Linked DNA regions of Endozoicomonas sp. GU-1. The protein of the gene in region 2 interacts with the protein of the main gene of each other region in a pairwise test. Links are inferred from orthologs where the notes say so. Each region holds a gene or a part of one and is shown on either strand. Other genes may lie near its edges.

Evidence for each region.
Region 1: the proteins of O3276_RS06155 (region 2) and crp interact in binary tests that used the Escherichia coli proteins (3 or more experiments, as listed by UniProt). The link is inferred for Endozoicomonas sp. GU-1 from one-to-one orthologs.

The regions. Positions count from the first base shown.
Region 1 is NZ_CP114771.1:4,943,900-4,955,264, forward strand. The notes cover bases 1-2,709. They hold crp (cAMP-activated global transcriptional regulator CRP), read left to right. Parts: upstream 1-882; coding sequence 883-1,536; downstream 1,537-2,709. Other genes in these bases: O3276_RS20640 (histidine triad nucleotide-binding protein), read left to right, coding at 1-132; O3276_RS20645 (OsmC family protein), read right to left, coding at 284-697; O3276_RS20655 (superoxide dismutase family protein), read left to right, coding at 1,738-1,941; O3276_RS20660 (superoxide dismutase family protein), read left to right, coding at 1,877-2,185; trpC (indole-3-glycerol phosphate synthase TrpC), read right to left, coding at 2,225-2,709. In the rest of the region: more of trpC, read right to left, coding at 2,710-3,028; trpD (anthranilate phosphoribosyltransferase), read right to left, coding at 3,040-4,095; O3276_RS20675 (anthranilate synthase component II), read right to left, coding at 4,120-4,704; trpE (anthranilate synthase component I), read right to left, coding at 4,704-6,194; O3276_RS20685 (hypothetical protein), read left to right, coding at 6,737-8,080; O3276_RS20690 (HAD-IA family hydrolase), read right to left, coding at 8,099-8,368; rpe (ribulose-phosphate 3-epimerase), read right to left, coding at 8,419-9,096; O3276_RS20700 (hypothetical protein), read left to right, coding at 9,437-10,465; rplM (50S ribosomal protein L13), read left to right, coding at 10,780-11,208; rpsI (30S ribosomal protein S9), read left to right, coding at 11,221-11,365.
Region 2 is NZ_CP114771.1:1,499,473-1,510,926, reverse strand. The notes cover bases 5,902-8,699. They hold O3276_RS06155 (YacL family protein), read right to left. Parts: upstream 7,585-8,699; coding sequence 7,219-7,584; downstream 5,902-7,218. Other genes in these bases: nirB (nitrite reductase large subunit NirB), read left to right, coding at 8,016-8,699; pdxB (4-phosphoerythronate dehydrogenase PdxB), read left to right, coding at 5,902-6,871. In the rest of the region: O3276_RS06185 (ankyrin repeat domain-containing protein), read left to right, coding at 1-382; O3276_RS06180 (hypothetical protein), read right to left, coding at 506-2,122; O3276_RS06175 (hypothetical protein), read right to left, coding at 2,254-2,904; O3276_RS06170 (RNA ligase (ATP)), read right to left, coding at 3,064-4,398; O3276_RS06165 (DUF3080 family protein), read right to left, coding at 4,496-5,620; more of pdxB, read left to right, coding at 5,711-5,901; more of nirB, read left to right, coding at 8,700-10,553; nitrite reductase small subunit NirD, read left to right, coding at 10,553-10,909; O3276_RS06140 (NAD(P)/FAD-dependent oxidoreductase), read left to right, coding at 10,909-11,454.

The DNA.
Region 1 (11,365 bases), 3.4 Mb from region 2 along the record:
GCGGCCAGCGAAGGGGTAAGTGAGGATGGTTTTCGCTTGGCCGTGAATACCAACAGCCATGGTGGGCAGTCGGTGTACCATATACACCTGCATTTGCTGGCGGGACGTCAAATGCAGTGGCCGCCGGGCTGATTGTGAGCCATAGAGGTTTTGCGTAGGGCCTTAAAAAGAAGGGAACCACAAAGGCACAAAGACACAAAGCTTTTTCTGGGCTTGCCTGGTTCAGGCTCAGCAAACAAAAAAGGCTTCCTTTGTGTCTTCGTGCCTTTGTGGTTTGAATCCTCTATTCGGTTTCGATAATCTCGTAGCTGTGGGTGATTTCAACACCACCTTTGCCCAGCATATGGGCAACCGAGCAGTATTTTTCGGCGGATAAGTTTACGGCACGTTCCACCTGGGATGCTTTGATCTTGCTGCCTTTCACCACAAAAGACAGATGTATTCTGGTAAATACAGCGGGAATGGCATCAGCGCGTTCGGATTCAATGTCCACATGGCAGCTGGTCACTTTCTGACGCGCTTTTTCCAGGATATTGACCACGTCCACCGAAGAGCACCCACCTAAACCCATCAACACCATCTCCATGGGGCTCGGTGCGCTCTTCTGGTGTTTATCGGCATCCATAACGATGGAGTTGCCACTGTCGGTCAGTCCCAGAAAACGCTGGTTATCAACCCACTTGACTTGTGCCTTCATTTGAAATTCCTGTTCTCGTTTGACTGTTTCTATTTGCGGGCAATTCTAAAGCCTTTGCATCAAAACAGCTATTCAATCAGAATTCTGTATTCTTCGTAACAGCATCCATTCATCGAATAGTGCCAAGACATTCAAGAAAAGTTTGCGGTATGATGTGACCAAAACAAGGCAGTTGTGGTGAAAAGATGTTGGCAAAGAATTTACCTGTCAGACCAGCCTCCGGTGTAAAACACTTTTTGTCTGTTTTTTTGGACATGTGCTCCCGGAAAAACTATCCGGCCAGAAGTACCATACTCTGTGCCGGTGATACTTCAGAGACCCTTTATTACATCGTCAAGGGTGCTGTATCCGTGGTTATCGAAGACGATGATGGTCGTGAGATGATCGTTGCCTATCTGAATCAGGGGGACTTTTTTGGAGAAATGGGTCTTTTCGACGAGGGTCAGCAGGAACGCAGTGCCTGGGTTAAGGCCAAGACCGCCTGTGAGGTAGCGGAAATCAGTTACCAACAGTTCAGGGATCTGGTGCAGAAAGAACCCGAGATTCTGATGATGCTGTCTGGTCAGATGGCTGCCCGTTTGAAGGATACCACCCGGAAGATGGGGGATCTGGCATTTCTCGATGTGACCGGCCGGGTGGCCAGAACGTTGCTGGATTTATGCCGTCAACCCGATGCCATGACGCATCCTGATGGGATGCAGATCAAAATAACCCGTCAGGAAATTGGTCGTATTGTCGGTTGCTCCCGTGAAATGGTTGGGCGGGTTCTGAAAAGCCTTGAAGCCCAGGGGCTTGTTTCGGTAAAAGGAAAAACCATGGTGGTGTTTGGCACCCGTTAGAAGAGCCGTAACAATCAACCCTTGCTGAGTGTCATTGGAACCTATACTGAGGCTTATATGTTTTCTCAGGGGTTTCATAACATGGTTAATAAAGGTATCAGGTTCCTGGCTCTGCCGATCGCACTATCTGCCTTGCTGTCGGGGTGTTCAAATAATACGGGTCAGGTTGAAGGCAAGGTAGAGGAAAAGCTGGAAGTTGTCATGTTTCGGGTGACTCCGGCAGGTAATGGGCCAACCATAGGCAGCGTGATTATCCATCATGCCGATGATGTTACAAAAGGGGTCAGATTACAGCCGACTCTGCATGATCTGTCGCCCGGTAAACATGGCTTTCATGTTCATGAAAATCCCTCCTGTGAGCCCGGAGAAAGGGGGGCAGAGCGTTGCTGCCCTGGCCGCAGGTGATCACTATGACCCCAATGGCACCGGCCACCACGAGGGGCCTGACGGTCACGGGCATTTGGGGGATTTGCCGGTATTAATGGTGGATGAATATGGGAAGGCGATGAGCCCGGTTGTAGCACCTCGACTGTCACTCTCTGAACTGAAGGGGCGTTCACTGGTGATTCATGCTGGTTCCGATAACTATTCTGACAACCCTCCCCTGGGTGGCGGTGGTGCCAGAATAGCCTGTGGGGTTATTCAATAGTTGGCCAAGATTGGCCGACCCTCTCAGGGCGGCCTTTGATCATAAATAACTGCCAAATAATCTGCTGAGCGCTTCTCCCGGATCTTCCTGACGCATAAAAGCCTCTCCCACCAGAAAGCTGTTCACATTGTGCCGGACCATGGATTCCACATCCTGCTTTGTGTGTATACCACTTTCCGTAACCACCAGCCGACCATCGGGAATCCGGTTCAGCAACTCAAAGGTATTATCCAGACTCACTTCAAATGTATGCAGATTGCGATTGTTGATACCAAGAATAGCGCCCGGCAATGGCAGCGCTCTTTCCAGCTCATCGGCCCCGTGCACCTCGACCAGAACGTCCATTCCAAGGGATTGTGCCAGCGCATTAAATTCACTGAGCTGTTGGTCAGACAGTGCGGAGACGATCAACAGGATACAGTCAGCACCGATCATCCGGGCTTCGTATATCTGATACGGGTCGACCATAAAGTCTTTACGTAGCACAGGCAGAGAGCAGGCATCTCGAGCAGCCTGTAAAAAGCGATCACTCCCCTGAAAAAAATCCTGGTCCGTCAACACGGACAGGCAGCTGGCTCCGGAGCGTTCGTAGCTTCTGGCGATGTCAGCGGGCTCGAAGTGTTCCCGAATAACCCCTTTGCTGGGAGAGGCTTTTTTGATTTCCGCAATGATAGCGGCCTGTTGCTTTTCCACCCGTAACAGCAGGTTTCGGGCGAACCCCCGTGTTGGGGTGTTTTCTTCGGCCAGCGTTTTCACTTTATCAAGCGGCCTGGTATTGCGGCGCTCAGAAACTTCTTCATGCTTCCGGGCAATGATTTTATTCAGAATCGTCGGTAGCAACATGAATGGGATCCTCACACTGACCAGGTGGCTGCTTCAGCAGAAAAAACGCGGGTGAAGCTGGCCAGCTCTTTCATTTTCTCCAGCGCCAGGCCGCTATCGATAGCGTCCCGGGCCATCAGAATACCTTCCTCAAGGCCACCGGCAACTCCCGAAAGATAGATGGCAGCACCAGCATTCAGGGTGATCATGCTGGCGGCTTTTTCAGCGTATTTTCCTTCCTGCTTACCGAGGGCGTCTTTGATCAGCGCCAGTGATTCATCACTGTCTTTTACATCCAGCCCGATCAGGCTTTGGGAGTTGATATTGAAATCTTCCGGTGTCAGGGTGTATTCGCGGATGTTGCCATCCTTCAGCTCAGCAACGTGAGTGGCACTGGCAATACTGATTTCATCCAGTCCATCGACGGAGTGCACCACCATAACATGCTCATTGCCCAGTTCACGCAGTACTTCCGCCAGAGGACGGCATAGCTCCCGGTTAAAGACACCAATCAGCAGATTTTTTACGTTAGCCGGGTTGGACATCGGCCCAAGAATATTAAACAGAGTACGAATGCCCAGCGCCCGGCGCACTCCGACCACATTTTTCATGGCTGAGTGGTGGGCTGGTGCAAACATAAAGCCGACCCCCACCTCAGTAATGCAGCGGGCCACCTGATCAGGGCTGATATCCAGGTTGACGCCAGCCTGCTCCAGAAGATCGGCGCTGCCACTTGCGCTGGAAACCCCTCGGTTACCGTGTTTTGCCACTTTGGCACCGGCAGCCGCACAGACAAATGCCGACGCTGTCGAGACGTTGAACAGGTGGGCTCCATCCCCGCCGGTACCGACAATATCCACCAGGTGCTCAGTGTTAACCTCAACCCGGGTAGCCAGCTGTCGCATAACCATGGCCGCCCCGGTGATCTCTTCAATGCTCTCGCTTTTCATCCGCATGCCCGTCAGAAAAGCCGCAATCTGGCTGTCACTGCACTGGCCTGTCATGATCTGTTGCATGACCTCGACCATTTCATCCCGGCTCAGGTCAAGATGTTGTACGACCCGGTTGATGGCTTCTTTTATCTGCATGTCTTCATTCCCTTAGCTCAATGGTTATATGGACTGTTTGAGAAAATTGGCCAGAAGGTCGTGTCCCTGTTCGGTCATAATGGACTCCGGATGAAACTGCACGCCCTCAACGGGCAGTTCTCTGTGGCGAACGCCCATGATCTCGTCATTGCTGCCGTCGGCAAACTGCGTCCATGCGGTGACCTCAAGACAATCAGGAAGACTCTCTTTATCAATCACCAGTGAGTGGTAACGGGTTGTGGTGACCGGGTTGGCCAGTCCCTGAAACACCCCGAAATCCTGATGGAAGACCGGGGAAACTTTCCCGTGCATCACCTGTCGGGCACGAACAATCCTGCCGCCATACACCTGGCCAATGCTCTGATGGCCAAGACAGACTCCCAGGATCGGAACCTTACCCTGAAAATGTCGTATAACATCCATGGATATGCCAGCTTCGTTTGGCGTGCACGGGCCAGGAGAAATAACGATATGGTCTGGCTTTAACTTTTCGATGTCATCAATGGTGATGTGATCGTTCCTGTGGACATCGACAGTAGCCCCCAGTTCCGAGAAGTATTGAACCAGGTTAAAGGTGAATGAGTCGTAGTTGTCGATCATTAACAGCATCAGTGTTTCATCCCTTTAATGAATCCGGTTTGGGCCATGGCTACCGCACGAAACATTGCACGCCCTTTATTCATGGTTTCTTGCCATTCCAGGTCCGGGCTGGAGTCAGCAACAATACCGGCACCGGCCTGAATATGGAGCTGCCGGTCTTTGATAACCGCGGTTCTGATGGCAATAGCGGTGTCCATATTGCCGTTCCAGGCCAGGTAGCCCACTGCGCCGCCATAGACTCCCCGTTTGACCGGCTCCATTTCATCGATGATTTCCATGGCCCGTACTTTGGGTGCCCCACTTAACGTCCCTGCGGGTAGCGTAGCTTTTAGTACATCCAGGGCATCCAGTCCACTTTTCAGTTCGCCCGTCACATGGGAGACAATGTGCATAACGTGGGAGTAGCGCTCGATGACCATCTTGTCCGTCAGCTTTACTGAGCCTGTGGTTGCTACACGTCCAACGTCGTTTCTTCCCAGGTCGATCAGCATCAGGTGTTCTGCCAGCTCTTTGGGGTCATTGAGCAGCTCCTGTTCGAGCGCTTTATCCTTCTCTTCGGTATCACCGCGTTTTCGGGTGCCGGCAATGGGCCTTACGGTCACCTCGCCATCTTCCAGCCGGGCCAGAATTTCAGGAGAAGAGCCCACTACATGAAAATCCCCCAGATCCATGTAGTACATGTAGGGGGAAGGGTTGGTGCTTCGCAGAGCCCGGTAAAGATTCAGCGGTGAACTGTCATAGGGAATGGACATTCTCTGGGAGAGAACCACCTGCATTGCGTCGCCTGCCAGAATGTAATCCCGAATAGCGCCAACGGAATCTTTGAAGGCTTCTTCGCCAAACCCTGATTGAAAATCATCTTCACAGGCGGGGTTCAGAGAGGCCTGGACCGGAGGTTGAATGTGGCTGGTTTGCAGCTGGCGCACAAGGTTGTCCAGGCGGAATTGTGCTTTTTCCAGTGCGGCTGGCTGGTCAGGGTTGGCATGGGTGATCAGGATCAGTTTGCCACTGAGGTTGTCGAATACTACTAGTTCATCAGACACCATTAACAGGATGTCCGGTGTATGCAGTTCGTCCTTCGGGGCGCTCTGTGCCAGTTTGGGCTCAATGTAGCGAATCGTATCGTAACCAAAATAACCCACCAGGCCGCCGGTGAATCTGGGCAGTTCCGGCAACTCCGGCACTTGATAACGTTGCTGGAATGCCTTGATAAACGCCAGTGGGTCGCTGGTGGTGTGTTCTTCGACAATCTGGCCATCGGTTTCGATCTGAATACGATCGCCGTTGACCCGTAGCAAGGTGCGGCAGGGCAGGCCAATCATCGAGTAGCGGCCCCACTTTTCACCGCCCTCCACGGACTCCAGCAGGTAGGAGTAGCGGCCATTGGCAAGCTTGAGATAGGTGGTTAACGGTGTGTCCAGGTCTGCCAGAATCTCTCGTACAACGGGAATGCGGTTGTATCCTTCTCTGGTCAGACGCGCAAACGCTTCAGGCATCATAGCAGCTCTCTCGAATAAGCTAACAGGATTATTGATTGAAATTATCTATGTTTGGCAACAACCATGTTGCCGTTGGGCTAAGTGAAATTGGCAGGCCTATGGCCAGCACCAGGAGGTGAAAAGGAGGGGCATTGAAGTCAGGAAAGCGCCGAAACAGGTGTTTTGGTAGCTGCATCTGATGTGAAAACGCTTTTGGTGAAGACTGTCTCGGTTTCGACAGTCTCGGTTTCGACAGAGTTTCACTGCAAACTCCCTGCGCACTGCTAAGTTATTTCGGTGCTTCTCACTATATTGTGATTGAAAATGGTATATGAATGCTCTGACTATTACAAACCGAAGAATTGCCCTGCTTGTTGTCCCGGGTTGTGATGCTCTCCGCTCTCCCGTATCCGAGGGAATAAAGGACAGGGTTTATGGCAATTATGTTTAATGATGCAGTGTGCTGCAGTTGTCTGTTATTGATTCTGATCAGTTTATTAGTACATCCACTTAATGAATGGGGTACCTTCTTGAAGTGGTTGAGACTATGCAGGGAAATTCACATGATAGAAAATTCCAGTTACACCCGGGGGCTGAATCAGGCTCAAGGCTTGATGCAAAGCGATCTCCATAATCCAAGAGCAATACCGGGTCAACGTACACATGAAGGTTGCTGGTCGTCAACGACCAGGAAAAAAATCACTGGTTACCTTGTTAGCCGACCTTTGGTTTATATCTGCAATAAAACATTGTCAATTTATTTGAAAATCGCACTATGCAGGCAAGGGGGAATTGATAGTTCAGAAAAATTATTGAGTTCGGAGGAGACAGAAAAGGTAAATATGTTTCTGAGTGAGTTGCATGCTCGTGCCAGCGAGCTGATCCAGAAACTCGATCTTAACGACGTGAGACAAGAGGTTAAACAGTCTTTCATAGATCTTGATCTGATGGATTTGAGAGGTGAGTGGACTCAGGAAATATTCGAGATAATCAGTAACAACTTATCGGATGATATTTCGCAGGAAACGATAGAAAGGGAAATCAGTGAGGTTTTCAAGAATATCAAATCAAATGATTATTTGATGCATGCGATTCATAACATCATTAATGTCAGTGAAACGACCGAAGGCATGCTCGAAAAGGGCAAAAATGAAATTATTCATGAACTGGAATCGGTACTGCCATTTGCTCTGGCGCTCAATTTACTGACCAAAGCACAAATTCAAAATACCGAAGTATTGGAAGTGTGTGTTCATTTGTGGAAAAAAAAGCGAAATGAAATGAGGAGGGCTAACAGAGGGCTGGGTTTCAAAAAAGTGATTAAGCTCATCTCCGTTGAGCAGCCTATTGTGAAGATGTTGAAAAGTCGAACGAAACGAGATTATCCTCATTCGCAGGGGCGTTGTGTTTTGCCCTTTAATATCATTGAAGCGACCGCCTTTGAGACAGTCAGAGGCCGTCACGAAAATGCCTGTGCAGGCTTGACCCTGGCCCAGCATTATCCGGGAAAATACACCCAACGTGCTTCTGAGTTGGATGAGCAGGGGCAGCAACCCCTGTTCAATTATCCGATGCCAAAGCAGTGGAGTGATCTCTACACAACCTGGAATATGAATTTTTGCGTCAACAGCAAAGAGCGACCCGAAATGCTGAGTAAGTTGTTGATGCCTGCGGTGAGTAGTTATCAGGATAAGCCCAGGACCTATATATCGTGTAGATCATATGCGTTATATACCGCGCTTAACTATCTGTTTTTCAGAGCTGAGAAGTCGAATCCGGTACCCAGGCTGTCAACGGTTGCGAAGCAGGCGTGGGGGCACAGCAATCGGGTTTGTTCACGTCTTTACCAGCGTGAGGTAACTTCGGAGGCCGCTGTTTGGGAAAATGGAATGGCACCGACTGCATGACACCATTCCCGAACCTGGTTAAGCCTTCGTTGGGAGAAGTGTGGTTAATGACGCAATCCCCAGGTCAGGCTTGGCCCACTCAATAGGTTCACCATGATTATATCCATAAGGTAAGCCAATCACCCGGACACCCGCTACTCTGGCTGCACGAATATCATTAACAGAGTCACCAATCATCAGCGACTTTCCGGTGGGACAATTAAACCTCTGCATGGCATGCAGCAGAGGCATGGGGTGAGGTTTTTCTTCAGGGAGGCTTTCTACCAGCGTGCCATCCAGGTCGTACATGACCTGGCCAGGTTGTTCAGAAATGGATGGCCGCTGGATGTTGTCATGGTTTATAAAGCCACGACTTCAGCCAGCTCGGAGCGCATTTGTGTCACGACATCCTGATAGTTGTCAGCACCAAAAATGGCGGAGCCGGCAACAAAGGTATCCGCACCGGCCTCGGCAATCTGGCGGATATTACTGGCCGACACACCACCATCTACCTGAAGACGGATATTCAGCCCACTATCATCAATCAGCTTGCGAACCCTGCACAGTTTTTTCAGGGTTGAGGGAATAAACTTCTGACCGCCAAAGCCGGGATTGACCGACATCAACAGGATCATATCCAGCTTGTCCATCACATACTCAAGCCCATCGGGGGATGTTGCCGGATTGAGTACCAGCCCAGCCTGGCAGCCACCTTCGCGAATCAGTTGTAAGCTGCGATCAATATGTTCAGAGGCTTCCGGATGGAAAGTGATCATGCTGGCACCGGCTTCAATAAAATCACCGATGATACGATCGACAGGGCTCACCATCAGGTGAACATCGATGGGCGCAGTGACGTCATGCTTTCTCAGTGCCTTGCAGACCATCGGACCCAGGGTGAGGTTCGGGACGTAGTGGTTGTCCATAACATCAAAGTGAATCCAGTCCGCTCCGGCGGCCAGAACATGATCGACCTCTTCACCCAGGCGGGCAAAATCTGCGGAAAGAATGCTTGGGGCAATAATATAGTCGCGCATGGTTATCCTGATCTGCTTGTGTATGATTTTTGGCGATTGTAGCGGGTTGTCAGGGCTCTGTCAGGTGCAACCGGCTCTGACACATCGCAGGGATAGACCGGCCATTTCAGGCTGAGACCGTAGCGTAATGCCTGCACAATTATTCACAATGGTTGACATCGTCTATGCTTTTACGCCACGCACTGTGCTGACTGAGCACCCCGTTATCTTCTGGTCAACGGTCAATCGACTGGAGGAGGGACCGCCTCGAAAAAGGTTAAGGTTCATTTGATTGGCAGCATTGTTGGTGAGGCTTGTGGTAAAAATAAAGACGATTTTTTCAAGCGCTTTGGTGTGGGGAATGAGGCGATATGGTTGTATCGCACTGATTATCACCGGCCAGGCAATGGCAACTTATCAGGGCCAGTCTGACGACGTTGTGGCTTCAGACTATGTGGGCTCTGTGGAATTGAGGGATATCTTCGGTGTTAAGGGGAATTTGAAATATACCGTGGGGTGCCAGCAGGGGGTTGCCGAGTCCTGTCGAATAATGATTTCAGTCCCGTCAGAGGCGGAAGAGATTGATCAAATGGAGGAAGTGGAGGATAGAGCTTTTGGTTATGTCAATTACCTCTCTTACCTTAAACGAACCGGGCAACCGTTGTTGGTGGACTATGAGGAAATATTGACTGAATCCGCATCAGAGGTTTCGGGTTACAAGGTGCGATTTACCACGGAAAGTAAGGTCAGGCGGTTGGTAAAAAAAATTGATTCAAGGACAATGCCCGCCCCTTTGCAGAAAAACCCGTTGTTACTTTTTTTAATTCTGGCAACCCATCAGTCAGCCCTTGATTTGATGCTGTCCCCGGAAAGAACGCTTTATATTATGAGCCTGGAGTGGATGGATCTTAAGTCACTGTACATCAGTAGCGCAGGGCGAGGGGGGATTTATGGTTATCGATATTACAAATTTCCCAAGGATAATGAGCTTTTTCTCGATCTTGGCGGGCCTTTCAGTATAAACGGCCTCTCAGAAGGTGTCGGGTTCAGTTTTGCTGATAATGACAGAACTCAGCCTCCTGTGAGAATGGTGACCGGGTATCATGGGGATCAGAAAAACGGTTTTGTTAACAGGGTATCTTTTATCGTCACTTACGCTGCCCTCGCCGGTGGTTTTGGTGTGAGTTTATGGAGTCGAAGCATTATTGGCTTCCTGCTGAACTCCCTGTTACTGGCTGTTGAAGTCCGAACCAGTGGCGCTTCCTCAGAGCTTGAGAGGCTCGGCAGAAGGTTGCTTCCGCAAGGTCTTCAGTTTAACCCGGACTTTCAGGGGCGGCATATTTTAAAAGTCCTCAGGGCTTCTGAAGGCGATTTGCAGGTTGCTCGTTAGTCATGTGGCCGCGTTATGCAAATTAATAATGCAAAACCATGGGCTGGCAAAAATATCCGGTCAGCTGTTCCCTGGATGTGCTGTCACAGAAGGCAAGTATGGTGGTTCCGGGTTTTTAACAGAGATCCGGTTCGCAGGGGGCTTTATTTCCTCTTGCCAAACGGTATAATACCGCTCCCGTTTCCCGATTGAGCGCCCAATGTTTTGAACAGGCCGGTATTGCTGATCTGGGGCTATTAGCCTGGCTCTTGCCCAGCAGGGAACGGCCATGTAGGAACAGGTATCGCGTCAGCGATATCATAGAGGCGAATTTAATGAAAACTTTTAGTGCTAAGCCAGAAACCGTAAAACGTGACTGGTTCGTAGTTGATGCCGAAGGCAAAACGCTGGGTCGTCTGGCAACAGAAATCGCTCTGCGTCTGCGCGGCAAGCATAAGCCAGAGTACACTCCTCATGTGGACACTGGCGACTACATCGTGGTAGTAAACGCCGAGAAAGTACGTGTTACCGGACGTAAGTCTACTGACAAGATGTACCACCGCCACACCGGTTACATCGGCGGCCTGAAGTCCATCAGCTTTGACAAGCTGATCGACCACAAGCCTGAGCTGGTAATCGAAACGGCTGTTAAGGGGATGCTGCCCAAGAATTCTCTGGGTCGTGCCATGTACAGCAAGCTGAAGGTTTATGCCGGAAGCGAGCATCCACATGCTGCTCAGCAGCCTCAGCAACTGGAAATTTAATCAGGGGTGGTTATGTCTGTAACTCAATACTACGGAACTGGACGTCGTAAGTCCTCAACCGCACGTGTTTTCCTGAGAGCTGGTTCTGGCAGTATCACTGTCAATGGCCGTTCCCTGGACGAATACTTCGGCCGTGAAACTGCTCGAATGGTAGTTC
Region 2 (11,454 bases):
GCTCCTGATGCTGGCATTAAAAAAAGGCAAAACCCAAACTGTGCAATCCCTTCTTAAGACCCCGGGTGCTTTGCAAAATATTAATGATACCGTCTATTTTCAATCAAGAAATCCTAAGAGGTGGTCAGCATATACTTATGCTCATTACTACAGTAACTACTATCAAAACGGCTTTCTCCTCGATGAGCTAGAGAGTCGTGGAGCATCGCCGAGACGTGCCTATTTTTTGAAAAAAAGACCATCAGATAATAACCATGGTCATTCCAACAGTTTCGGTGTCCTTGTCCTTGATGATGGTGATTGTTATGGCGGTGGCGGCGGTGGCAGCTGTGATGGCGGTGGCGGTGGCAGCTGTGATGGCGGTGGCGATGGAGGTTGTTAGTTTTTTTTCGAAAAACTGTGATGATACTCAGGTTATTTTGGATTGGTGATTTAGACCGTGAGTCATAAAAACTAAGGTACCATATCTCTTACGGAGAGAGACCTGACGCCTGATTTCATTTGGTTAACTACTAAGGCTGGTATCACCTGCGCCTACTAATTCAGACAACTCCAGGCCTGTATCAGGGGTTGCGGTGGAAAAACGCTGACTTATGGCTTCTTTGATCCGGGTAAGCGGATAGATGGCCAACGCTTTACCTTTTAACCCTTGCTGGTAGCCATGGTACCACTGATACAGGGCATAAAGGGTTACACCGCCAGCAATCATTCCCCCTGCCACAATGCCGGTGGTCAGGACTGTTGGAAATTCAACGTTAACTTCCTCGCTGTTATTATGAAGGGCTGAAGCCGTGCTGTTGACGGTCCCGTTACCGGCCGCAACAGATAGTGACGACCCATTTTGCCGGGAGGGTATTTCGGTTGACGACGAGTGTTTAATGGTGGCTGGTATCCGGTCACTGGGGGCTACAGTAGCAATGTCGGCTCTGTCGGTTGCGGGGCAACTGGCATTATCGCAGGCAAGATTTAACGTGGTGCTGATACCATCAGCAGAACTGGTTAACTCAGTATTGCAGGCAACTGTGCCGGAAAAGTTGCGACGAGGATCACCAGCTGCTATGCCGGCGCGATACCCTTTGATGGCACTGCCGCAGGCCCGGGTATCGCTGATCCTGCCAAAGTTATCCTGGCGACCGGCAGCAACACCGACCGCCGCACTTCCTGTATAATGGTTCGTGTTTTTTTCCCAGGCGAATAGTCCACAGTCAACGGCAGTTGTTCGGTGGACTGTGGTGTTAGCATCGTTAAACGCCACAGCAATTGCAACGGAGCTTTTGTTCGTTTCAGCATCGATTATCGTTTCTCTGGCAGTTGTGTTATGAATGCTACAGCCCTCGGCAACAGCCGCAGCAACGGCCACATGGCCTCCCGCCGAATCTTTTCGAAGGCTGCTTTGGGACAAGTCCAGATCAGAGCCGATGTCCAGGGTATGCTTGATAGTACTATTGTGACAATCTGCGGTAACGATGCCAACATGTGCCGGTAAGAAAGAGTTAACGGTTGCCTGCAGGTGGTTGTCGCGGGTGGTAGTATCCAGAATTGTGCAATGACGGGCATCAGCAACCACCACTGCGATGCGTCCATCAATTATTATGGAATGATAATGAATTTTGTTTTGACTGTGGGCCTGCGTATCTTCAATACGGGCAAAATCGGCCCTGCCGGCAACACCACCGATATTGGCCGCCCAAACGTCCTGTGAGCTTTCAATGCGGTTATGAATCAACGTTGAGTTTTTAACGACTACATTGTTATGTTCGTTACCAACCATTTTCCCTGCGATCAGGCCGATGTTGATATTGGTCTCGGCCATGGTCTTAATACCGATACTCTTCTTGCTACTGCCAAATCCTGAGAGGCATACCTTGCAGTTTTCAACCTGGTTGCTGTCGATGGTGGCTCTATCCAGTGCTTGCCCGGCCAGCATGCCGACGTCAATCCCACTGCCCTGAATAATAATGTTGACGTTGTTGATCTGGTTGTCCCTGAGTACGGCGCTGTCGTTCATCTTGCCCGCCAGCATCCCCAGCTGTCTGTGTTGTTTTACCGAAGGTTGTTTAGCCGTGACCTCGATCGTTGAATTTTCTACGACGATGTTTTCCTGCCTTGAGCCCCCTGACATGGTACAGGCAACCAGTGCTGCACTGCCTGTGTCGTTTGTCCCGGGCAGCCCTGCACGGTCAATATGGCCATTAGTAATTGTGAGATTGCGGACTGCTCCATTGCCCTGAAGGCTGTTAAACAGGCAACCCTTCAGGTTGTTGATGGTATTGCCGTTACCGTTGTACTCACCGGTGAAGTGCGAGATAGTCGAGGGTTGCCAGCATCAATATTAGTGGTCTGTGTGTAGGTACCATTGGCTGGATAACAGGGCTCCTTCTCCTTCCCGACTTTGGCCAGGACTGCGGCTCTATCAACAGGAATCGGCTCGCCCCTGCAGCCTGGCGGGACGGTTGAGGTTGGCGGGGTGGGTGTTGAACTTGTGTCAGGACTGCTGGCCCGCCTTGTTGGTTTGTTACTGCCAGTAGTGTTGGCTGTGGCCGAACCATGAGTGCTGGCGCTACCCTCTGAAGAAGCCCCGTCACAACCGGGCAGGCTGGCCAGCGCCATACAGGCCATGGCCAGTTGATTAATGGTATTCAGATAGCTATTGGCCGGTATGGTTTTCTGGACCAGGCGCAGGGCCAGCTCTCTGGGTTGAATATTCAGTTGTATCCATGGGGTATCCGGCTGATCAGGCCCTTGATGGGGGTTAAAGCCCGGATGGATGGATTTAGCTATCGACTTACTGACATTCCAGTAGCGTGACCAGCCAGAAGCTTGCTCCGGACCGTGGTTGCTATCAGTGCCAGCCGAATCAGACGTTGGCGTCAGGGTTATGCAGGAAGTGAGTATAGGGGGCATTGCAGGGATTCCGGGTTGAAAAGATTCTGATTACACGTGTAGATAAAAATGAGAATAATTGTTTTTTATTTTTGTAATTCCGCGATTTTTCAGAGTTCTTGCTGCTGATGTCCCGAGACTGCCATAGAGCAGAAACGGGAAATCAGTGAAATATCCGGGTTAAGGTGCTGCTTTGACGGTGTTGTCTTTTAACAGATAATCGTCGGAAACCACTTTAAAAGAGATTCTTTCCTCCGGATCGTTACCATCGAATACATAGACCAGACCTTCTCGTTTTTTCTGATTGTTTAACTTTGATTTTCCGTTAGCATCCACCAATACCTTATCAATAGTTGCAGCCAGCTCCTTGTTATTGGAAACAACAGGGCAGGTGGGTAAACCTATTTCCTGGCATATTTTTTCCATTTCTGCCTTTTTTATATATGACTGTTTGTCAATATCATAAATATTAAACACAAAAAGCTGGAGTTCCTCGAGCTCGTATGGATTAGCTTCTATTTTGTGACCGACGACTTCAGCCTGGATCGCTATATTTTTTCCCAGGCCCCTGAGTTTTGATTCAATGTCACTTTTGCTGGCTACCTTACCCAGTGGGTGATCTCTATCTGTTTTCAGTTCGAAGTTCTTTGAGCAAATACCGAAATCGTTATTTCTCAAATAAAATGTTGAACTTGTTCCGTTCAGTTTCTCTGAGACATAGAATTTTTTATCTTTTAAGGAATCAAAAATAGAATGCAGGTTTTGTATTCTTTCTTCATCGGTCTTTGGAATAAAAAAGGGAAAGTAACCTTTGATAAAGTCACGGTCCGATAAGCTTCCTGGTCGCTCATATTTTTTAATGCCGAGTTTTGCGGTTACATCATCCCCCAAATTGACAGTTACATCATTTCCTAATGATGAAAGCGGCAGCACCAGGCCTTGTGACAGCTGACCACGGAGTTTGATGGTTTTCAGGCGAAAACCTTCACTGCCATCAGGCAAGACTGTATGGGAGGATTTCCTGAGAAACTCGAACTCATCCCTGACCGGCAAGACGCTGTCAATTTCGCAAAAAATAACCGGTTGGCCTGGTTTAAATTCGGATTTTTCAACAACCACTTTCCAGCCATCGACCGTAGCAACTTCAATTTTATCAGCATTTTTAATAGGCTGTATTTCTGAAATGGTTCTAATGGTTGCTAACTTTCTTACATCATCAGGGATGCCCGTATTGGCCAATGGCTGGGGAGCGTCAGACTGACTTGCCGCAATCGAACGATCAGTAATAGACGTTGAATCTTTTGCAATGTCTTGTGCAATACCCGGGGGCTCCGTGTTGAGCGGTGGCAATTGTGGTAAAAATTCACCTTTCTGACCAGAATCAACTACGGTCTTGCCAGAAAAAGTCGAATTGTTTGCAGAAGCAGTGTTATCAATATTCGATTGCACGGAATCACTGCCGGAAACAGTAAAGTTTGCAGCACCTCTGCTGAGGCTATCGGAGGGCAAGGACACTGGCTAATACTCCTGATAATTAATTGATTGGCATTTGCGACATAATCTGACCATTTGTTTTAATAAAAGTTTCCTTTCCATGCCGTTGGGATCAATTTCAGAAAGCCTTCTGGTTAATCTGTAGCGCCGGTGCTTTGCCACATTGATCCAGAAATTCAGCCCAGCTGGTGGTATGGTGCTTAATGCTCTCTTCCAGCTGATACCAGGGGCTGTGAATGTTTGACGCTTGCGTGATCAGGCTGAGATAGCGTTGAATGTCATCCCGGGGTGCAGCTGGCAAGAGGGAGAGCAGACGCCTGAAGTCATTCCGGATAATGATTCCTTCCTGATCAACCCTGGCAAGATAAGGCTGAATCTTTTCCCGATAAAACAGTCGAAAGACATTGTGTAGCCTTTCTGCTTCCGCAGGGTCAGCAGCGAGGCAAACAGGCCCTTTTGCCAGACGAAGCTGCAGTATATTGGCAGCATGGTTTAGGGTCTGACTTAACAGGGCAGCGGAGTAGATGAGTTCTCCCAGGTACCGGCTGGCGGTAACCTGTTGCAAGTGACGTTCCAGATCAGTGGCGGTATAGGGGGGCTCAAGTAATTGATCGGGCAGTAATCGGGTGAGGTAGTTAAGTGCTGCGCGGGTTCCCCGGAAACTCGCCTGATCGTCAATGGCGAGCAACCTGCCCTGACTGTGCAACTGTTTGCTGAATTCAGTATTGGCAAATACCAGGTTCCACTCAATGGCTGGAAATGTTGCCAGTTTTTCGCTGAGTATCTCTTGCAGTTTGGCAATGACTTCCCGGTTGTCATTGGTTTGTTGTAAAGAGCCGATGCATTGGGGAATCAATGATAACAGGGTCTTCTCATAGAAATAGTGTTGCGAGGGGAGCATCTGCTTGCCCAGGCTGCTGTTTCTGTAGGCCACAGCCTGACTGAGAGCAGGGCATTTGAGCAAATCCAGTGCTTCCAGTGCTTTTATACGGAGATCGGGTGCCGGGTAAGCGCGTTGTCTTAACGGGGGCAGCGTGGGGATAGCGATCTCTGGTTCAGGGATATCGATACCGGTAACCCGGCTGAGTCGATGGGGGTATTCCTCAAGAAAATACTCAGGCGAGGAGTGGTCTGAGCATCCGGATAGCACCAGGGCAAAGACAAATAACAGGGTTGGAAACCGGTCTACCGTTATCTTGATCACTGGACCCTCAGGCAGGGATGCTGTTTTTGCGGCTTTCATGTTGGTATAACATAGCCAGTTTATTATTTTTAGCTTTTTTTAAGGGTCAGCGCTGGCTGTTAATGACAACAATTTTATGAAACATCGTGTATGAAAATAGTGGCTGATGAAAATATTCCCTTGCTGATGGAGTGCTTTGGGGCGATGGGGGAGGTGGTTGCTCTGCCTGGCCGGAACATTTCACCCAAGGATGTGCAGGATGCGGATGCTTTGCTGGTTCGGTCCGTGACTAAAGTGAGTCGGCAGCTGGTGGAAAACAGTTCACTGAAGTTCGTCGGTACTGCCACAGCAGGTTTTGATCATATCGACCGGGAGTATCTGGCCAGCCGGGGAATTGCTTTCAGTCATGCGCCGGGTTGCAATGCCACGGCAGTGGTTGAATACGTTCTGGCGGCTTTGGATATTCTGGCAGAGCGAGACGGTTTTGAACTGCGTGATCGAACAGTCGGCATTATTGGCAAGGGGCAGGTGGGTGGTCGTCTATATCAGATGATGGAGCGGCTTGGGGTAGAAGTGTGTGCCTGCGACCCCTGGCTGGCATTGGCAGAAGGCAACAGTGGTCGCTATGTCAGTGTTGATCAACTGATTGCATGTTCGGATGTCATTTGTCTGCATACCCCACTGATAATGGATGGCCCTTATCCAACCCACTATCTGATCGGTGAGCAGCAGCTTAAGGCAATGAAGCCGGGAACGGTGTTAATCAATGCAGGGCGGGGGCCTGTGATTGATAATGCTGCTTTAAAGCAGTGTCTGGGCGAGCGAGACGATCTGACCGTTGTGCTGGATGTCTGGGAGCATGAACCCGATGCTGACCCGGAGTTGATGACTCGGGTCGATATTGCTACCCCCCATATTGCCGGATACAGCCTGGACGGAAAGATTCGCGGTACGGAAATGATTTACAAGGCACTGTGCCAGCACTTTGGGCTTCCTGCCAGGGTGCGTCTGCCTGCGATTACGCCATTGCCGGTACTGAAACAGATGAAGTTCAGTGAGGGAATGACCTTTTCAACCACCTGTTCCAGGGCGATCCGTTCTGTTTACGACATTCGTCGTGATGATGCCACGATGCGCAAGGGGCTGATAAGGGCTGAAGAATCTCAACGCAAGCTGACGTTTGATTTGCTGCGTAAGGATTACCCGGAACGTCGGGAGTTCAGTACACTGCGAGTGGAGTTGAAAGACTGTGCACCAGAATTAGTGCATATCTTTCAGGCATTGCAGTTCAGGATTGGTGATGAACTCTGAATGGAGTTCATTCTGCTCTCCTGGGAGCCTGTCGGACTTAAGCGTCCGTAGCGAGGATTGCGAGAAATTGAGGATAAAAATTTCTGTTTCTGAGGAGAATAGCGGGGCTATTTGACGAAGAAGCAGGAATTTTTAGACCAATTTATCGCAACCGCAGTAGGACAGTCTTAAGTCCGACAGGCTCTAGGAGGCTGACCGAGAATAGCGCCCGTAGCGAGGATGGCAGAAAATTGAGGATAAAAAGTCGGAAATTTTTAGTAAATAGTGGTTCTATTTGCTAAAAATTTCCGACTTTTTAGACCAATTTGCTGCCACCGCAGTAGGGCAGTCTATTCTCGGTCAGCCTCCTAGATATTCAGAAAGTCCTGCCAGCAAACCAGAAGAGTTTTAAAGTCATCCAGCCCACAGTGGCTGATGGATTCATGGTCGTAATAGTCCAGGTCTTCCATCTCTTCACAGTCCATTTCGGTATCCAGCAGGGCGGCCCGAACTTCGGCGTGATCCCGGGTCAGATGAAGGCGATAGTCTGTGCCATCATCAAAATATTCCCAGCGCTGTCCTTTCTCCAGACTTTCAACCACCAGTAACAGGTGCTCCAGTTGTTGCCTGTTACTGCCCAACTCATCGGTCAGCCAGATGCCCATTGCTTCATGGTCCATGGAGAACTGAGCTTCGGGACGACCGGAAAAGTTGCGCTGGAAATGATAGTCCATAGTGGTGTGATATCAGAGAAACCAATAAAAGCGGGAAAGCTATTTTAGAAGGCTGCGCAGGTTTGCCAATAAGTAGTTCAATCAAAATTAATCAATAATCAGGTTTCATCGACCTGAATTCCCTGAAACTTTAAAAGCCTCCTATGCGCCAGGTCAACTGGCAGGCGGGTGTGAGTACTGAAGCGTTCTTTTGCAGTGATGCCTCAAAGCAGTGTGATGCACCAGAATTATTCCCTGAATGTCGTTCACTTACATTTTTGGTCTTATTTTGGTGCATGGATTATCGATGGCCGGAAACCTGAGGGCATTTTGCCACCGGCAACAAGCTGCCGGTCTGGCAAATCCTGTTGTGACAGTGCTTTGTATGTTTTGGCATATCCCCTGCATGTGGGGAGGAAGAATTTGGTTCATCAAAAGGGGAATTAGCCGAAATGAGCGGGAAACAAACCCTGGTAGTGGTCGGTAATGGCATGGTCGGTCACAGCTTTATGGAAAAGCTGGTGGCTGCTGGTGGATTAGAGCAATACCAGGTGGTTGTTTTTGGTGAAGAGCCCCGCCCTGCATACGACCGTGTTCATCTGTCCGAATTTTTCAGTGGTCGCAGTGCAGAAGATCTGTCCATGGTGCCTGAAGGTTTTTATCAGAAACACGGCATTGACTTGATTCTGGATGAAGCAGTTATTGCCATTAACCGTGATACCCGGGAATTGACCACCAATAAAGAGAGACGTATTCATTACCACAAACTGGTGCTGGCTACTGGTTCTTATCCTTTTGTGCCGCCGGTACCGGGACATGAGCGGGACAACTGTTTTGTCTATCGCACCATTGAGGACTTGCAGGCCATTGCCAAAGCGGCTGGCAGCAGCAAGGTTGGCACCGTGGTTGGTGGCGGGCTGTTGGGGCTGGAAGCCGCCAAAGCGTTAAAGGATCTTGGCCTTGAAACCCATGTTGTTGAGTTTGCGCCCCGGTTGATGGCGGTCCAGGTGGATGCTGGCGGCGGTGCCATGCTGCGACAGAAAATTGAAGCGTTGGGTGTGCAAATCCATACCGGCAAGAATACACGGCTGATTACCGATGGTGAGGGGACAGTCCACCAAATGCAGTTTGCTGATGGTGAGGTTTTAAATACCGATATTGTGCTGTTCTCGGCGGGTATTCGCCCTCGGGATGAACTGGCAAAACAGGCCGGGCTGGTGATGGGGGAACGAGGGGGGATCGTTATCAATAACGACTGTCTGACCTCGGATGAATCGATTTACGCCATCGGTGAATGTGCATTGTGGGATAACCGGATATTTGGCCTGGTCGCTCCCGGTTACCAAATGGCCCAGGTGGCGGTTGATCATATAACCGGTAAAGGCAGCAGCCAGTTTACCGGTGCAGATATGAGTACCAAGCTCAAATTGATGGGGGTGGATGTTGCCAGTATTGGTGATGCCCATGGCAATACGAAAGGCTCCCTCAGCTATCAGTTTATTGATGAGGAAAAACAGGTTTATAAAAAACTGGTGGTTTCCAAAACCAAAAAGCGGGTCTTGGGCGCGGTGCTGGTGGGTGATGCAGACGACTATGGCACGTTATTGCAAATGATGTTGAATGGCATTGTGCCACCGGCCAATCCGGCTGAGTTGATTTTACCTCAAAGCGATGGCAGTGCCAGTGCCGGACTGGGTGTTGCAGCACTGCCGGAGACTGCCCAGATCTGTTCTTGCTTTAATGTTAGTAAGGGAGATCTGGTCGATGCAGTGGCCGCAGGTTGCCAGGATATTGCTGCACTCAAAGGGTCAACCAATGCCGGAACCGGCTGCGGTGGTTGTGCCCAGCTGGTAAAACAGGTGCTTGACCATGAACTGACGCAACTGGGAGTCGAAGTCAAAAAAGACATCTGTGAACACTTTCCCCATTCACGACAGGAGTTGTATCACCTGGTCAGGGTGGGTGAGTTGACAACGTTCTCTCAGGTGATCGAAAAGCATGGTCGCGGAATGGGTTGTGATATTTGCAAACCAACCATTGGTTCTATTCTGGCTTCCTGCTGGAACGATTACATTCTGAAGAGTGACCATGCCCCGCTGCAGGACACCAACGATTATTTCCTGGGGAATATCCAGAAAGACGGCACTTACTCCATTGTTCCAAGGGTGCCCGGTGGTGAAATTACCCCTCAGAAGCTGATTGTCATTGGCGAGGTGGCCAGAGACTTTAACCTTTACACCAAAATCACCGGCGGGCAGAGAATTGACCTGTTTGGTGCCCGGGTGAATGAGTTGCCCGCTATCTGGCAGCGGTTGGTGGACGCCGGGTTTGAAACCGGACATGCCTATGGAAAATCCCTGAGAACGGTCAAATCCTGTGTCGGCAGTACCTGGTGTCGCTATGGTGTTCTGGACAGTACCAGTATGGCCATTGCCATTGAGCACCGTTATCGCGGGGTGCGTTCACCCCATAAAGTCAAAATGGCCGTTTCGGGATGCACCCGGGAATGCGCTGAAGCCCAGAGTAAGGATGTCGGCGTTATTGCCACCGAGAAAGGCTGGAATCTTTATGTCGGCGGTAATGGCGGTATGAAACCCAGGCATGCTGACCTGTTTGCCACCGAACTCGATGATGAAACCCTGGTGAAATACATTGACCGTTTCATGATGTTTTATATTCGCACCGCTGACCGGCTCCAGAGAACCGCGGTCTGGCTGGATAATCTGGAAGGTGGTCTGGATTATCTCAAGTCGGTGATTATAGACGACACTCTTGGAATTAATCAGGCGCTGGAAGATGAAATGACCCATCTGGTGGGCACCTATCAGTGTGAGTGGAAAACGACACTGGAGAGTCCTGAAAAACTCAAGCGTTTCAGCCATTTTATTAACAGTGACCAGCCGGACAGCAATGTTGTTTTTGTCGATGAAAGGCATCAGATACGACCAGCAACAAAGCAGGAAAAAATACAGCTGAAGGAGGTTATCTAATGAGCCAGTGGACGACGATCTGCCAGGATGAACAGCTTTCTGCAAACCTGGGCATCTGCGCCCTGGTGGGTGCTTATCAGGTGGCGGTATTCCGGGTAAAGGATCAGGTGTTTGCCCTGGATAACTTTGATCCATTCAGTGGTGTCAATGTGATCTCCCGGGGCATTGTGGGTGATCTGCGGGGGCATCTTGTTGTGGCGTCGCCTATTTACAAACAGCACTTTGATTTAACCACCGGACAATGTCTGGAAGATGATACGGTCAGCCTTAATGTATTCCCGGTGCGAGTCCATGAAGGTGTCATACAGGTGCAGCCTGCACCGCTGGTAAGACCAGTTGCTGAGCAGGTTGCCTGATGAACCATTATCAACAGCCGGATGGTCGGCAAAAACTGGTGGTTATTGGCAATGGCATGGGCTCGGTCCGCTTTCTTGAACATCTATTTAACGGTGGTCAGTGCCCTTTTCATGTGACCGTACTCTCGGAAGAGGGCTGCCCGGGGTATAACCGGATTCAGCTGTCCAAATTGTTGGCGGGCAGTGTCGATCTGGACGGGATTCAGCTGAAAAGTGCCGCCTGGTATCAGCAGCAGGGTATCGAGCTACTGATGGGCGTGAACTACAAAGCGATCCGGATTGATCGCTCATTAAAACGGGTGGTCACCCACGGTGGTGATACGTTTGACTATGACCGTCTTGTTCTTGCCACTGGCTCTTTGCCCAATCAGATTCCGGTGCCCGGGGCGGACCTTCAGGGCGTTCTGGCCTTTCGCAGTCTGGCCGATGTCAACCTGATGCTGGAAGCGGGTCAGGGGCAGGCCGTGGTGATTGGCGGTGGTTTGCTGGGGCTGGAGTGTGGCAGTGGTCTGGCCAAACGGGGCATGTCGGTGACCATCGTCGAT